Regions from separate parts of the Ruegeria sp. CJ2 genome, predicted to be linked through region 3. Evidence: riboswitches for the same ligand, from Rfam matches in the RefSeq annotation. Region 3 holds a riboswitch; each other region holds the start of a gene.

Region 1 (4,184 bases), on a different contig from region 3:
GGGTTCATTTCAAGCGGAACACCGGCGCGGTCCGCGACCTCCTGAAACAGGCCGATATCCTTCTTTACAAGGTCCATTGTAAACGAAATGTCCCGTGATCCGTTCAGAATGACCTGACTTTCGGTCTCATGAACAAAGGATGTACCCGAGGAGATCTTGATCGCCTCATACGTGGTATTCAGATCCATGCCAGCCGCCTTCGCGGTGACCAATGCCTCGGCGCAGGTGATCAGATTCGCTGTGGCCAGGTAGTTTGTCAGAACCTTGAGCACCGAGGCTGAGCCGAGCTCTCCGGTGTGCAGGATGCGCCGGCCCATTGTCGTCAGAAAAGGCAGGATACGCTCGAAAGTTTCCCGGTCACAGCCCGCAAAGATCGAAATGTTGCCGGTCGCCGCGCGGTGACATCCGCCCGAAACCGGGCAATCAACCGCTGCGCCCCCTTTCCCAATGACCATTGCGCCAAGGCGCTTTACTTCGGCCTCGTCCGTGGTCGACATCTCCATCCAGATTTTTCCCGGACCGACTTCGGGTAACATTTCCTGCATCACCGCATCCGAGGCCGCCGGGGATGGCAGGCACGTGATCACCGCATCACAAACCCGCATCATTTGGGCAGGGCTTTCTGCGGCCCGCGCACCCTGGGCCACAAACTCGGCAACCAATTCAGTGTTAAGATCATGCACCGTCAGGTCGATACCGTTGCGCAAGAGCGAGCCAGACAGCTTGCCACCGACATTCCCCAGCCCAATGAAACCAACCTTCATTTTCGAATCCTCCCGACTGTATGGCGCCGAGTATTCATGGCGCTGTACAAACTCTGAAATGAATAATAACGGTAGTTTTGGTCAAAAATCTTTGGTGATAAATGGATCGCGTTCCCAACCCTGTATGGCTGCGCAGTTTCGAAGTCGCAGCGCGGCACCTGAATTTCACAACAACCGCGCAAGAGCTTGGCCTGACACAAACAGCCGTATCTTTGCACATCCGGTCGCTTGAAGCGGAACTCGGGCAACAACTGTTCACCAGAAAGGCGCGGAAACTGGAGCTGACCGAGTTGGGACAGTCCTATTCCCTGACTGTCCGCCGCGCGCTTGCGGATATTGCGCTGTCCACCAACAGCTTGTTTGGTCCGACCTCGGGTCAGACCCTGACGATCAGGGCCGCGATATCCTCTGCGACCTACTGGATAGCGGCTGAGTTGCCAGAGTTTTGCGCCCTGCATCCCGACATACCCGTCCGCCTTGTGTCTCATATCTGGAACGACACGATGGCGCCCAATGACGTGGATGTCGAAATTCGACTGGGATATGGCGACTGGCCGGATGTGACGTCAGAAAAGCTGACGACAGAAAAGCTTGTGCCGGTGCAGCGTGTGGGCGGGTCAGTACGCTACGCAAAGGATCTGCTGTCGGGCCCTTTGATACATATCCTTGGATACGAAGATAATTGGGCACGCTATTTCGAAGCGCTTGGCCTAGGCCATCCTGACCAGCCTTCCCAGTATTCCGTGGACACCACGGTGGCGGCCCTACAACTTGTGATGGCCCAAGCAGGATATGCAACTATTTTGGAGCGGTTCGCCAGAAACGCCATCGCGCAGGGCGCACCCATCGAAATTGCGGGTCCTGCGATTCCGTTTGCGCAATCTCATTACCTGATCGGAGGGTCGGGGCGCGCGCCACTTTCGGCGGCGGCTGGTCTGTTCCAAGCCTGGTTGCGCGACCGGCTGCGCACAGATGACGCTGATTGACCTCGTCAGGTCGCTTTTTCCGCGATCTTGTTTTCAACGCGGCCACCACGCTTGACAAGCCCCCTGCAGGTGCCGCATGTCCCATGCGTTGGTGTCCTCGACAGAGGATGAAAAGGGAATGTGTCAGCGGATCTTCCGTGAAACACAGCCGCCCCCGCGACCGTGACCGGAGAGGGTGCCCAAAGCCACTGGCCAGAAGGTCGGGAAGGCGGGACATCCGACAGGGCTATGCCCCGATATCCGCAAGCCGGGAGACCTGCCAGCGCCCGAAGATGTAACCGGACGGGGTGTTCCGGTGTCGGGTCCATGTCGCAACGCGTGGCCCGCATGAGACCCCGTCCCCCACAAAGAGGATTTGGGGGGATGAGAGACGTGACCGATACTGCACCAGTCGAGCTGCTGGTCTGCACCACCTGTCGCCGAGGACTGCCCGTCGAGGACGACGCGCAGCGGCCGGGCGCATTGCTGCACAAAGCCCTTGAACAGGCCGATCTGCCAGAAGGCGTGACCCTGAAAGCGGTGGAGTGCCTGTCGAATTGCGATCAGGGCTGTTCGATCGTTCTGCGCGGTGGGCCCGAACGCTGGACGTTCGTTTATGAGCACCTCAATGAAAGCGAACATGTCGACACCATTGTCGATGGTGCGACCAAGTACCTTGCGACCGAAGACGGCTTGGTCAAATGGCGCGAGCGCCCCGAACATTTCCGCAAAAACTGTGCGGCCCGCATTCCCCCGATTGGAGCCCTGAAATGAGCAATCTCGAGAAACTCCCTGTCACTGTGATCACCGGCTTTCTGGGCTCGGGCAAGACCACGCTGGTGCGCCACCTGATGCAGAACCCGCAGGGCAAGCGTCTGGCCGTCGTGGTCAATGAGTTCGGCGATGTCGGCGTGGATGGCGACATCCTGAAATCCTGCGCCATTCCCGATTGTCCTGCCGAGAATATCATGGAACTGGCGAACGGCTGCATCTGCTGCACCGTGGCCGATGACTTCATCCCCACGATCGAGGCGCTGATGGCGCTGGAGCCGCGTCCAGACCACATCCTGATCGAAACCTCGGGTCTGGCGTTGCCGAAGCCGCTGCTGAAAGCCTTCGACTGGCCCGATATCCGCTCGAAAATCACCGTGGACGGCGTGATCGCGCTGGCCGATGCCGAGGCCGTGGCCGCCGGTCGCTTTGCCCCCAATGTCGAGGCGGTGGATGCACAGCGCATGGCCGACGATTCGATCGACCACGAAACGCCCCTGTCCGAGGTGTTCGAGGATCAGATTTCCTGCGCAGACATCATCCTGCTGACCAAGCCCGATCTGGCCGGTCCCGAGGGCGTGGCCAAAGCGAAAGAGGTCATCGCCGCCGAAGCCCCTCGCCCTTTGCCCGTGGTCGAGGTCGCCGAAGGCGTGGTGGACGTGCGCGTCGTGCTGGGCCTTGAGGCCGCCGCCGAAGATGACATGGACTCGCGTCCGTCGCATCATGATGGTCACCACGATCACGAGCATGACGATTTCGAAAGCATCATCGTCGAGCTGCCCGAGCAGACCGACCCGGCCGATCTGGTCGCGAAAATCGAACGTCTGGCCAAGGAACTGAACATCCTGCGCGTCAAAGGCTATGCCGCCGTTCGAGGCAAACCGATGCGCCTGCTGGTGCAGGCTGTGGGCGCGCGCGTGCGTCATCAGTATGACCGTCCGTGGGAGCCCGGCGAAGAGCGCCGCTCGCGTCTTGTGGTGATCGCCGAGCATGACGACATCAAAGAGGCTGAAATCCGCGAAATCCTGGCGGGTGTGACCGAGGCTGCCGAGTAAGCCATGCACGTCGTCTTCCGCGAAAGCCACGGGCTCGAGGAAACCGAGACCCCAACCGATCTGGGCCAGAGCCCGGCGGATCTGGTGGTGCTGTCCTTTTCGGACAGCGACCTTGGCGCTTTCGCGGCAGGCTGGCATCGTGGCAGCGGCCCCGAGGGGCGCATGCCCACGATGCGGCTGGCCAATCTGACGGCGCTGAAACATCCCCTCTCGGTGGATACCTATGTCGAGCAGACGCTCGAAGGTGCCAAGGGCATCCTGATCCGTCTGATCGGCGGGGTGCCTTACTGGGCCTATGGCCTACAGCAGGTTCTGGCACTAGCGCAGGCCAAAGGGATCGCTCTGGCCGTTCTACCCGCCGACGGGCGCGAGGATACGCGGTTGGATGACTATTCCACCCTTCCCGTCTCGACCCTGCGCCGGTTGGCGCATCTGTGCGACACGGGCGGCGAAGTTGCGGCTCAGGCTGCTTTAGCGCAAATGGCGCTGGCCGCTGGGCTTTATGCCGGGCCGGTAATGGGTGCCAAAACCCTGCCCGAATGCGGCGCGTGGTGCCCGGATCAGGGCGTGATCCCCGTCGAAACGGCGTTCACTGGAGATGCAAAACGCATCCTTGTCACGTTTTATCG
Region 2 (4,184 bases), on a different contig from region 3:
CAGCCGACATCATGGCATTGGGCGCGGCTGAAACCTCTTCAAGCGCTTTCAGCAGCATTTGCCACATCCGGGTCAGAATGCGCATCGGCAGGGCTTCGGCCATCTGAACGCCCCGCGCGCGTTCGTCAGGTGAGACTGTTGGGTCTTCGGCAGCGTCCGGCGTTATTTTGACCACCGAGACCCAATGTGTGATCTCGGCCAGATCGCGCAGCACGGCCAGCGGGTCGGCACCTTCGGCATATTGCCCACCCAGTTCCGTCAATGCCGCGGCGGTATCGCCCCGCAGGATCATGTCCATCAGGTCCAGCACCCGCCCGCGATCAGCCAATCCCAGCATGGCCCGCACCTGATCGGCGCTGGTTTCCCCGGCACCGTGCGAAATAGCCTGATCCAGCAGCGAGGTCGCATCCCGGGCCGAACCTTCCGCCGCGCGGGTGATCAGCGCCAGAGCATCCTCGGCGATCTGAGCGTTCTCGGCAGTTGCGATCTTTTTCAGCAGGCCGATCATGTCCTCGGGTTCGATCCGGCGCAGGTCGAAGCGCTGGCACCGGGACAGGACCGTCACCGGAACCTTGCGGATCTCGGTAGTGGCAAAGATGAACTTCACATGCGCGGGGGGTTCTTCAAGGGTTTTGAGCAAGGCGTTGAACGCGCTGTTCGACAACATGTGAACTTCGTCGATGATATAGATCTTGTAGCGCGCACTGGCGGCGCGATAGCGGACGCTTTCGATGATCTCGCGAATGTCGTTCACACCGGTGCGGCTTGCCGCGTCCATCTCCATCACGTCGACATGGCGGCCTTCCATGATGGCCACACAGTGTTCGCACTGGCCGCAGGGTTCGATCGTGGCTTTGCCCTCGCCGTCTGGTCCGATGCAGTTCATGCCCTTGGCGATGATCCGCGCCGTGGTGGTTTTGCCGGTGCCGCGAATGCCGGTCATGACAAAGGCCTGCGCAATCCGATCGGCCTCGAATGCGTTTTTCAGCGTGCGCACCATCGCGTCCTGGCCCACGAGGTCAGCAAATGTTTCAGGACGGTATTTACGGGCGAGGACCTGATAGGCGGGGCTTGGAGTTTCGGTCATGTCTGCTCTGTCGGATTCGTATCAGCTTCGCAGCGTAGTGACCCCTGCCGCCTACGTCCACCGCAGGGAGCGATGAAATTCGATTTGGAATACCGGGGCGCATTGGATACAGGTTCGGCTGGGCGGGTATCGGCTTGCCCGGCCTTCTCATTCGGGCGGGGTGTGCAACTTGGACAGGTTTGAAATTCACTCTATTCCGGTTCGGTCCGGTCTATTGGGTTTGGCGCAGGTGCCTGGGCGATACGGGGATTATGCCGGAGACCTTGAGCGGATCATGCAATGGCGCCCGACCCTGGTGATTTCGATGACCACGTCCAGCGAGTTGGAAGCCGCAGAAGCGCACCATCTCGGGCGCGACCTGCAGAGCCGCGCAATCACCTGGCTTCATCTTCCGGTGCAGGATTTTGGCGCTCCGACCTCGAAAATACGGTCTGACTGGCCAGCCGTCAGTAAGGATGTACATTGTGTCCTGTCTGACGGTGGGCGGGTCTTGGTCCATTGCCGGGGCGGATGCGGGCGGTCTGGTATGATTGTGTTGCGCGTGCTGGTCGAAGGCGGCGAAACCCCGGATAAGGCGCTGCGCCGGTTGCGCGCGGTCCGGCCATGCGCGGTTGAAACCGACGCGCAGATGGCCTGGGCTACGGCGCCGGCATCAACCGAGTCCTGACCTCAGACCATGGCGGGTTGCGGGCTGCCTGTTGCGGGACGCTGGCCCAAAGTCGTGACTTCGAGCATGGCACAAGGCACTTCGGACAGCGCTCCGGTTGGCATGGCGGACAAATCTGTCCCGAACATCATGTCGGCGTAATCGTCCAACTTTGTTGTCGGGGTTTCCGGGGCCGTTCCGCAAAATACCCTGATCTGAGTTGAATGGGCGCGAAACCGTGCGGTGCACCCTTCGGCGCAATGCGAAAGCTCTCCGCTGCCTTCGACCTCGAACGCTTTGGTTGTGACAGGCTGTGCGGTTGCCATCGCGTCCGCCATGGCACGCGCCATCCTTGCCAATGCCGGACATGGTCTGCCGGTTTTCTGACAAATCGTTGCGGAAAACTCGTGCGTTTTTGTCTTCCAGATCATTCTGCGCCCTCCGCGCGATGGACGGGGGGCATGGGTCAGGTCGCTTTATGCGGCTTTGACCTGCCCGGACACCCCGCCCGAGTTTCGGTTTCAGTTAGATGGCAGGTCTCCTGACTTGCGGGTCATCGCTTTGCCGACCTTCCCAGCCATTCGGCCAGTGGTGTTTTTGGCATTGCTTACCGCTTACAGTTGCGGGGGCAGTCGCGGCATTGGTCCGTTTCGGCATCGCCGGGTAGGACCGCACCGTGTTCCCTTTTCATCCCTTCCCGGCAATCCGGGTCGAGAACCATCACGCCATCGCTATCCGGTGAAATCGGTCCGAGTCAAGCGGTCAGTGTTGCCGGTTCCGACGCGGGGTCATCGTCGCGCTCTCTTGACTCTGCGGGTACAAGAAGGGCCGATAGAAAAGTGAACCGAAAAGTTCAGAACCATCAAGAGGACCCCATGTTGGATGGATCACAGCCAGTATTGACCGAGGATTTCTGGATATCCTCCGGATCGTCCAAACTGTCTGCGCGGCTGTACAGGCCGATGACCGATCCCCGCGTTGCGGTGGTGATCCATTGCGCAACGGGTGTTCCGCGCGACTATTATCAGAATTTTGCGCATTGGCTGGCGGCGGAAAGAGGGTATGCCTGCTTAACCTATGACTACAGTGATTTTGGGCATTCTCTGACGATCCGAATGCAGGATTCGCAGGTGACAATGGCGGATTGGGCCTTGGTCGACATGCCCGCCGCCCGCGCCGAGATGCGCCGGAGGTTCCCGGACGCGCAGCAGTGGAGCATCGGCCATTCCCTGGGCGGGATGCTGACCCCGCTTGCACCGGACGTGGCGCAGATGGACCGCATGATCTGCGTTTGCTCGGGCTTGGTGACTTTGCCGGACCATCCGTGGCCCTATCGCGCGTTGGCAACCCTGTTCTGGTACGGGCATGTGCCATTGCTGGTTAAGACATTGGGATACTTACCGGGTCGGGCAACCGGATTTGGCGCGGACTTGCCCGCGCGCGTTTACTGGCAGTGGCGTGAATGGTGTACAGCCGCCCAAAACTATCTACCGGAAATGGGAAAGACCCTTCCTGTGCCCACGTGGTCCGAACATGGTAATCCCGTCGACCTGTTCGCTGTGGCGGATGATCAGCTTGCGTCGCCCAAGTCTGTCTGGCGGCTTGCAGACCTGTACGGGCCTGACGCACGTCGGCACTTGCTGACGGCGCAGGAGTTTGGCGCAAAAGAGCTTGGTCATATCGGAGTTTTCGCACGCCGGAACGCTGCGGTCTGGCCACGTCTGATCGCAGAATGATCTTGAATAGGTCAGGGGAATGAAAGTGAGAGGTTGGACATCGACCCAAGCGGGGCTCGTTGTGGCTGCTTCCTTCCGGACCTGACCAGGTTGGCGAGGCGCTCGCCCGCGCCAACCTCTCAACGGTCGATATAGGCATTTCATTCGCGGATGACAACCCATCACAACGTCAGCCGGATCAGCAGAAAACCATCGTCATCAAGCCCAATGACTGATGGGTCATACTCCTGCAATTCAGCGATATGGCGCTGCGCCTTGGGGCCAGTTCTGAGAATCGCAAATGCCCCGGGAAGCGGTTTGAACGTGAAAGGGCGCGGCGCATCCGCCAACGGATCAGCAGGGCGGCAACCCGCGACATAATCCCGAACGATACGTTGGATCGGCAAGGCTGGTAACGGGATCTGCGACGCGGTGTCTGTAAAGGGGAAATGACCCCCTCCGTTGGCCCGATAATTGTTGAGGGCCACGACAAAGGATTGCTGATCGTCGATAAGTTGCCCGTTGAAGTAGATATCCTTTACCCGGCGGCGCGATGGGTCAGTCAATTTACCGTCAGCGTCGTACCGCGCCGGAATGCCGAGGTCGATCTGGTAGCTAAGCCCGTGCAGAACATCGAAATTGTAACCGGCGCGTCCGGGATTTCGCAGGTCGATGTGTTGACCGGAGTGCATCTGGTTGAGCACGCCGGCGGACATCTCAAGCCAGTCTCTTATCT
Region 3 (4,184 bases):
AGATAAAGAGAATAGCAATCTGGCGTATCATATGTCCGTTCCTTTGATGGTTTGAATGTCGAGGGCCGCGATCGCCGCGGCGTCCAGCGCGCTGCGCAGTTGGGTGTCCAGGGTCCACGGGGTGATCCGTTGCACGCTGCTCCAGGTGCCGCCGGATCCGTTCATCCAGCGCCAGATCGCCTCGCCCACGCTGGGGGTGACCTGCCCCCCTTGCGAGACATAGCTAACCGCCACCAGCCAGGCGTTCCCATCCGGTCCGGTGGCCTTGTAATAGGCGCTGGGGATGCCGTCATAACGGGTGCCGAGGAACCGCACCGTGTATCCCAGACCCCGCAGACAAATCTCGGGTGCATGAAGATGGCGCAGCGGTGCGCGGGTGCTGACCACATTCAATCCCAAGGGACCAAATTGTGCCTTCTGCGCTTGTCCGCCATAGGCTTCGAAATAGACCGCTTCCATCTTGGTCAGCGGCACGTTTCGGGCCACGTGACCGTGAATCTGCGCAGGCAATGGTGGTGCCATAACACTGCCCGACACATCCACCGGGTCGGCCTTTAGCGACACGATGGCGACACTGCCGATCAAACAGGCAAGACCCACTATTGCTTTGATGGGCTTGGGCAGGGACATCGGTTGTCGCCGCAAAAATGCACGGCGCGCCCCTTTTGGGCGGGGCCGATAGAATAGGGCAAAGGGTGCAACCGTCAGGCCCAGTGTGACCAGACCGATCAGCGTGTGCCAAGGTTCGGCCATCACATCCAGATCATGCACAAGACCCGCCGCCAACAGGGAAATGCGCAGGCTGTTGCCCAGCGCGGCACTTCCGATCACGGCCAACAGGCTGAGGCCGCTGATATGCCAGCGCGGGCGCATGACGGCGTTTTGCGTGACCACAAAGGCCATGGACAGCAAAAGACCCGAAGCCCCGGAACAGGGCAGGTCCACAAGAATGTCCTTTTGCTCCAGGGTGATCCGCACGCCGTCACAGACAACGCCCGGATAAAAAACCCCAAGCATGTGGCAGGACAACTCTGCCGAGATCATTTGCAGCGGAAATCCGATCGTGCGCTGAAGGACCATTTCCGTTGGCAAGGAAAACAGGAACAGAACGGCCATCCAGAACGGCGACAGCGCAAACGGCCGCCGATCCAGCCGCAACAGACCAACCAGCGCAAATACATCCAGAGCAAGCGCAAGCGCGCTCAGGATATTGACCGCAAGAACCTGCCCCAGCAGCCGGATGAGTGCGGAGAGCAACAGCAAGCCGATCACCGGGACCTGAGTGCCTGGCTTTGTCGGTGGGCCGCTTATCAGGCTCAGGCCGCTCAGCCCGACGATCAGCAGAATGTAGATATATCCGTAAGAGTCGTAGGCCGGGCTAACCCAGCTTTGGACCAGCCAGAGCAGGGGCTGAGCGGCCAGAATTGCGGATGCGGTCGCAAAGGCGCACCATAAAAATATGTCTGAGATTGCGTGTTTCATGCCGCCAGTTTTGGGCGGTGATTGCGCAGTTCCCCTGCCCAACATGTGCAGATTTTGATGAGATGCCGGGCACCGAAGAAAAGACTGAACGCGCGGCAAGGCTTGAAGCCCAATATCATATTGAAAACGAACGGGCTTTGACCTTCGAACCATCGACCGTACCGATGGCGATACAAGTGCCGCAATCAGATTTCGCCCGCGTGTCTGGATGTCTGTTTTGCAACTGGAAAGGTCGCAAGTATTTCAGCGCCAGATCGGTGCTGAAATATTTTGCCCGCAAGAGGTGCCGCCGTCTGATTCTCAGGCTGCGGAGAATTGGGAAGCCGGTGTAAATCCGGCACTGCCCCCGCAACGGTAAAGAAGGTCAGGTTCGGCAATCAACCACTGGGAGGAGGATCCCGGGAAGGTGTCGAAAACGGGCGCAAGCCCCTTCCGAGTCCGGAAACCAGCCTCGCAGATATGCCAAACCGCGGGTGGCGGTGGGGGGCTTTGGTTTCGGACGTGATCCTCGCACGGTTCCGGGCGGCTCTCCTGTGTCATTCGCCCAAGAAATGCCGCACGGTGCGGCAGGAGAGCCAGAAGTGAACAGCATTCAAAGCCTGTTGGCGCGACGAAATCCAACCCATGCGTTGGAGCAGGCGTTTTATACCGACCCTGCGATTTTTCAGGCCGATCTCGACGCCATTCACTACCGCGAATGGTTGTTTGCCATTCCCGCCTGTGAACTGGTGAAATCGGGCGATTACGTCACCTATAATGTGGGCGCCTATCGCGTGATCATCGTGCGCGGGGCCGATGGTCAGATCCGCGCCTTTCACAACACCTGCCGTCATCGCGGCTCGGTCATTTGCAAAGCCGCCAAAGGCAATGCGCCCAAGCTGGTGTGCCCCTATCATCAATGGACCTATGAGTTGGACGGCTCGCTCTTGTGGGCGCGCGACATGGGGCCGGATTTCGACCCGTCGAAACATGGGCTAAAGACCGTGCATTGCCGCGAGCTGGCCGGGCTGGTCTATATCTGTCTGGCAGAGGATGCCCCTGACTTTGAGACCTTTGCCGAAGTCGCGCGTCCCTATCTTGAGCCGCATGATCTGGGCAATGCGAAAATGGCCTTTGAAAGCTCGATCGTCGAGAATGGCAACTGGAAGCTGGTCTGGGAAAACAACCGCGAATGCTATCACTGCGGCGGTAACCACCCGGCGCTGTGCCGAACCTATCCCGACGATCCCAGCGTCACCGGTATTGGCGAAGGGGGTGAGACCCCGGCCCACCTGCAGGCCCATTTCGACCGTTGCGAGGCGGGCGGGATTCCGTCCAACTTCCAGCTTAGCGCGGAAGGGCAGTACCGCGTGGCGCGGATGCCGCTGAAAGAGGGTGCCGAAAGCTATACGATGGATGGCAAGACCGCCGTGCGCCGGTGGCTGGGGCGGGTGCCTTTTGCCGATGCGGGTGCGCTGCTCCAATTCCACTATCCGACAACCTGGAACCACTTTTTGCCCGACCACTCGATCGTGTTCCGGGTCACGCCGATCAGCCCGACCGAATCCGAGGTCACGACAAAATGGCTGGTCCACAAAGATGCGGTTGAAGGCGTGGATTACGACCTCAAGCGCCTGACCGAGGTCTGGATGGCCACCAATGACGAAGACCGTCGTGTGGTCGAGGACAACCAGCAGGGCATCAACAGCCCCGCCTATGTGCCCGGCCCCTATTCGCCAACGCAGGAATCCGGCGTGCTGCAATTCGTCGATTGGTACTGCAACACCCTGTCGGCGCGCCTGAGCCCCGACACCATCGCCGCGGAGTAACGCCATGAATGACCTCAGCCCCATGGCCCGCACCTGGGAAGATGGCGAGATGCTGGAATGTGTCTCGGTCGTGCCCGAGATGCCGAATACGGCCAGTTTTACGTTCCGCGCGCCCTCGGGGGCGATGTTCGCCTATCAGCCGGGGCAGTTCCTGACGCTGGAAATTCCCGCACCCGGTCAGCCGGGCGGGGTGGTGCACCGGACCTATACGATCTCGTCCTCACCCTCGCGGCCCCGTACGATCACCATCACGGCCAAGGCGCAGCCCGACAGTATTGGTACGCGTTGGATGCTGGACAACCTGAAACCCGGTGCGCGGCTGAAAGCCATCGGCCCGGCGGGGCTGTTCACCAATGCCGAAAGCCGGGCGCGCAAATACCTGTTTATCTCGGCCGGGTCAGGCGTTACCCCGATGATGTCGATGACCACCTGCATGTGGGATGAGGGGCGCGATCTCGACATCGTGTTCATCAACTGCGCCAAACGCCCGTCCGAGATCATCTTTCGGCAACGGCTGGAGCAAATGGCCAGCCGGACTGATGGTCTGGACCTGAAATTCGTGATCGAAGAGGCCGACCCCTACCGCCCCTGGACCGGCTATCAAGGGCAGTTCAACCAGCTGATGTTGGGCCTTATGGCGCCCGATTACCTGGATCGTGAGGTCTATTGCTGTGGGCCTGAACCGTTCATGCAAGCCGTGCGCGATGCGCTTGCCGGTCTGGGCTTTGACATGGACCACTACCATCAGGAAAGCTTTGGTGCCCCTATTGAGACCGAGGCAGATCAGCCCGATCTGGATGATGTCATCCCAGACGATGGTAGCAGCGCCGAGATCCTCTTTGCCGCGTCAGGTGTGACCGCCAAGGTTGCCGAAACCGATACGGTTCTGGCCGC
Region 4 (4,184 bases), on a different contig from region 3:
GTGCCCAGACGCAGAACGTCGTCAAACAGCAGGTCCATGCTGGCCTCGGGGCGATCCTTGTCCAGATGCACGCAACTTTCCGTCAGGATCATTGTCTTGATACCAAAGGGTTCCAGCGTGTCGGGGGTCACGTCGCCACCGGGTTTCATCCCATAATACCAACCGGCAAAGAACAGGTCCGGCTCTACCGCGACCAGATTTTCAACAGTTGGGTATTTCGGCGCCAGCTCGGGGATGCCACCGCGCAGCGTCTCAAACTCGGGGCTGGTCTTGTACCAGCCGGTGATGCCGGTCAGACCAACGATCTTGTCCTGAAGACCCAGCGCAAACGCCATGTCGGTCATGTTCATGTCATGCACAACCAGACGCTCGGGCTGGGTGTCAAACACCAGAGGCGCACCGCAGTTATCTACCGTGACTTCGTGCGCGGCGGCACCACCTGCCAAAACAGTGGCCAGTGCCAGAGACAAGAGCTTTGTCATTCAGAAATAATCCTATTCATAAGATGTGATCGAGGTTTTTCGGATATCCAGCGCCGGGATCACGCGGCCTTCGTGGTGAAAGCACAGGTAATCGACGCCAAACGTGTCGCGGACCCTGTCCGGGGTCAGCACGTCAGCCACCAGCCCAAAACCGGTCAGCCGGGTGTCTTTCATCAGCGCCACATGCGTGGCAAATTCTGGGATCATCACCAGATCATGCAGGATCATCACCACGGTGATGCCCAGCTCGGCGACCAGCGACAGCATCCGCCCCTTCGTATCCGGGTCCAGATGGTTGGTGGGTTCGTCCAGAAACAAAAGCGTAGGATTCTGAGCCAGAGCGCGAGCGATATGCGCACGTTGACGTTCCCCCCCGGACAGAACGGCCATCTTTTTGTCGGCCAAAGCACTGAGCCCGGTGAGGTTCAGGATTCTGACCAGATCCGCAGCGTGTTCATCCGCGGATCGGTCGGCGCGGATCGGGATCTGGCCCAGCGCCACATAATCCCGCAGCAGCAGCCTGCCATCAGGAAACTCCTGCTGGCTGACCACGGCAATCGTCCGGGCCCGATCTCGGGCGGACATCCGTTTCAGACTGCGGCCATTGACCAGAACATCACCTTGGCCGACGTCGTGTGCACCGCATAACAGGTTCAACAATGTTGTCTTGCCCGCCCCGTTGGGCCCGGCAATGGCAAGGATCGCTCCTTCGCATAGGGTGAAAGAGACCTCCTGCAACAGGACATCGCCGCTGAGTACCTGATGCGTCAGATCGCGCACCGCCAAAATAGCCGGGTTGGTCACAAGCACCCCCCTTTTTCAAGGCGGGGCATACGAGACAGTGTTTTTGTAAACAGTGGTTCAGGACGCTCGGTTGCATTGGTCCAGCCATCCGCGCTGTCTTTGTATTGGCGGGCAAAGTCAATCAGCGCCTGAATATCCTGCGCGTCCTGAATATCGCCAAATAGATACTGCGCTTTGTCGATTGCCTGGAACCCGACAGTCACAGGCCGCGCGCATCCGGCCATGCAATCGACGGTGCGAATAGCAAAACCATCGGGCAAACAGTCTGACAAGGCGTCCGACAAGTCCTGCGCGCGGGCTTCGCCTTTGCACGTTTTGCAGATCAGAAGAAAATGGTCAGGCGTTGATGGCACAGTTTCCTCCGCCTGCTTCAAAGCGCGGGCGGAAGGTGCCGGAAATGTAAACACGATGTCTTCGTGTCATCAAAGCCTCCTTCCAGGACGCCCCGCCCCGGGTTGGTTAACACTTGATGGCAGGTCTCCTGACTTGCGGGTCAATGCTTGGCCATCCTTCCCGGCACTTGGGCCAGTGGGTCGTAGGCGTCGCTCACCGCTTACAGTTGCGGGGGCAGTCACGGACTGGGCGCCAAAAGGCAGCCGCACCGTATTCCCTTTTCATCCCTTGGGCGCACCATCGGGAACCATCATCCGAACGAGTGCCCCAGATCACATGTCAGGTCAACGACATTGTTGTGGGGGCCACTCAGTTTTCGAAACACGCAATGCCCGGCAAGATAAGTCCAAAGCTTTGCGGTATTACACCCCGCTTCGCGACCTCCAACCGAAAAGACTGAAACCGGCAAACAACACTGCAGCCACGCAGACGATCGAAGGGCCCGCCGGTGTGTCGAACACATAAGCTGCTCGCAGTCCCGCAACAGCCGAGAAAGCCCCAATTGCCGCTGCAATCAACGCCATCGTTTCCGGGGATCGCGCAAGGCTGCGTGCGGCCGCTGCTGGGATGATCAGCATCGCAGCGATGAGCAACACGCCGACCACCTTGATCGCGACGGCAACCGTAACGGCCAAAGACAAAGTCAGGATCAACTGTTCGCGCTTGGGGTCGAACCCGGTGGCGTAGGCCAATTCCTCGTTCAGCGTAGCCGTCAGCAGTTGCGACCAGCGCCATACGATCAACGCGACAACCAGCGCGGCTCCACCCCAGATCACGACAAGATCGGCGCGTGAAACAGACAGAATGTCACCAAAAAGATAGGCCATCAGGTCGATGCGAATGCCGGACAAAAACGACACGGCGACAAGGCCAAAGGCAAGCGACGAATGCGCCATGACACCCAGAAGCGTATCCATGGCATATCCGCGACCAGACAGCATGGTGACGGCCAGCGCCATAATAAGCGCAACAACCAGCGCGCCCAGAAAGATTGACATCTGGAACGCCAGAGACAGGGCAACCCCAAGGATCGCGGCATGCGCCGTTGCATCCCCGAAATACGCCATGCGCCGCCAGACCACAAAACACCCAAGGGGGGCGGCTGCAAAGGCCACGCCAATACCGGCGAGCGTTGCCCGCGTCATAAAATCATCAAGCATTATTCTGCCGCTTCGTGAGAGTGGTCGTGGTGGTGATCATGTTCGTGACGATAAAGGGCAAGTGCGCCGCCCGTTCCGGTTCCGAACAAGGCGCGGTATTCCGGTGCCGACGCAACAACGGCAGGCGACCCCTCGCAGCAGACATGACCGTTGAGGCAGATCACCCTGTCCGATGCGCTCATAACAACGTGCAACTCGTGGCTGATCATCAGAATGGCGCAACCGCTTTCCCGTCTCACCGACTCGATCTGCTGGTAAAAACTGGCCGAGCCCCGCTGGTCGAGACCTTGCGTGGCTTCATCCAGCAAAAGGATGTCAGGACGATTGATCAGAGCCCGTGCCAGCAGCACGCGCTGGAACTGCCCCCCTGACAACTGTGACATTTGGCGCTTTAACAGATCCGGGACCCCTGCCGCTTCCAGCGCTTTGGCGCAGTCACCTTGCGAAACGCGGTGAGTCAGGCGCATGAACCGTGACACCGAGATCGGCAATGTCGGATCGACATGCAGTTTCTGTGGCACATAGCCAATTTTCAGCCCCGGCTTCAGGGAAACCTTGCCAGCAGAGGGATTGGTCGCGCCGATAATGGCCCTGAGCAGACTGGTCTTACCTGAACCGTTCGGGCCAACGATGGTGACAATCTCACCGGCTTCGATCGCCATATCCACATTGTGCAGAACGGTATTCGCACCATACCGTACGCTAAGTTTTTCAACAGTGATCAGGGTCATTTCTACGCCTTTTCGGTGCAGTCGGGGCAAAGCCCCTCGGCTTCTACAACCGTTCGTTCGATTTCGAAACCCGCCGCACGCGCCGCTGCCCCGAGAACGCCTTTGGCCGGCGTGGATTGCGCCTCGGCCACGGCGTCGCATTTTCGGCAGATCATAAAAGCTGGCGAATGAGAGGCCCCCGGGTGGGAACAGGCAACAAACGCATTCAGTCGCTCGATCTTGTGCACGAACCCGTTCTGGACAAGAAAGTCGAGCGCGCGATAGGCCACCGGTGGCTGCGACCCAAAGCCTTCTTCGCGCAAGCGGTCGAGAATCGTGTAAGCGCCCAGCGCCCGATGTTCTTGCAACAACATCTCCAAAACCTTGCGACGGACGGGTGTCAGACGCAGGCCTTCTTCTTTGCATCGGTTTTCCGCTGCCGAGAGCCCGGTTTCGACACAAGTCTTGTGGTCATGCTTTTGGAACCCAACCGGGGCCGTATCCTCGGTCATTGCGGGTTGCGTATCACTTGTCATGTTATTCCATATCATGTATATCGCTCGCAATGTTATAAAATCACATCGAGGGCCTGATGTCCAGAAAGCTTGTTCCACTAACTCTTACCGCTGCATTCA

Evidence for each region. A riboswitch is a leader RNA that binds a small molecule or an ion and turns the genes downstream of it on or off. The one in region 3 is predicted to bind cobalamin.
Region 1: it holds a riboswitch for cobalamin, as region 3 does, so the genes downstream of both, ACR0MS_RS01665 (DUF1636 family protein) here and ACR0MS_RS07665 (aromatic ring-hydroxylating oxygenase subunit alpha) in region 3, are expected to answer to the same signal.
Region 2: it holds a riboswitch for cobalamin, as region 3 does, so the genes downstream of both, ACR0MS_RS13930 (hypothetical protein) here and ACR0MS_RS07665 (aromatic ring-hydroxylating oxygenase subunit alpha) in region 3, are expected to answer to the same signal.
Region 4: it holds a riboswitch for cobalamin, as region 3 does, so the genes downstream of both, ACR0MS_RS13045 (DUF1636 family protein) here and ACR0MS_RS07665 (aromatic ring-hydroxylating oxygenase subunit alpha) in region 3, are expected to answer to the same signal.

The regions. Positions count from the first base shown of each region.
Region 1 covers NZ_JBQFQF010000001.1:337,212-341,395, reverse strand. Annotated here, with positions in the region: gene ACR0MS_RS01675 (NAD(P)-dependent oxidoreductase) at 1-824, opposite strand, end outside; gene ACR0MS_RS01670 (LysR family transcriptional regulator) at 866-1,750, shown strand; cobalamin riboswitch at 1,823-2,028, shown strand; gene ACR0MS_RS01665 (DUF1636 family protein) at 2,114-2,503, shown strand; gene cobW (cobalamin biosynthesis protein CobW) at 2,500-3,555, shown strand; gene cobN (cobaltochelatase subunit CobN) at 3,559-4,184, shown strand, end outside.
Region 2 covers NZ_JBQFQF010000009.1:45,941-50,124, reverse strand. Annotated here, with positions in the region: gene ACR0MS_RS13940 (DNA polymerase III subunit gamma/tau) at 1-1,087, opposite strand, end outside; gene ACR0MS_RS13935 (protein-tyrosine phosphatase family protein) at 1,248-1,754, shown strand; gene ACR0MS_RS13930 (hypothetical protein) at 1,757-2,164, opposite strand; cobalamin riboswitch at 2,248-2,470, opposite strand; gene ACR0MS_RS13925 (alpha/beta hydrolase family protein) at 2,609-3,469, shown strand; RNA gene ffs (signal recognition particle sRNA small type) at 3,493-3,591, opposite strand; gene ACR0MS_RS13915 (bifunctional 2',3'-cyclic-nucleotide 2'-phosphodiesterase/3'-nucleotidase) at 3,631-4,184, opposite strand, start outside.
Region 3 covers NZ_JBQFQF010000004.1:211,513-215,696, reverse strand. Annotated here, with positions in the region: gene ACR0MS_RS07675 (VIT and vWA domain-containing protein) at 1-31, opposite strand, end outside; gene xrtT (exosortase T) at 28-1,482, opposite strand; cobalamin riboswitch at 1,747-1,950, shown strand; gene ACR0MS_RS07665 (aromatic ring-hydroxylating oxygenase subunit alpha) at 2,034-3,290, shown strand; gene ACR0MS_RS07660 (FAD-binding oxidoreductase) at 3,295-4,184, shown strand, end outside.
Region 4 covers NZ_JBQFQF010000008.1:89,396-93,579, reverse strand. Annotated here, with positions in the region: gene ACR0MS_RS13055 (ABC transporter substrate-binding protein) at 1-482, opposite strand, end outside; gene ACR0MS_RS13050 (ABC transporter ATP-binding protein) at 495-1,286, opposite strand; gene ACR0MS_RS13045 (DUF1636 family protein) at 1,283-1,639, opposite strand; cobalamin riboswitch at 1,741-1,946, opposite strand; gene ACR0MS_RS13040 (iron chelate uptake ABC transporter family permease subunit) at 2,042-2,839, opposite strand; gene ACR0MS_RS13035 (ATP-binding cassette domain-containing protein) at 2,839-3,570, opposite strand; gene ACR0MS_RS13030 (transcriptional repressor) at 3,573-4,085, opposite strand; gene ACR0MS_RS13025 (zinc ABC transporter substrate-binding protein) at 4,142-4,184, shown strand, end outside.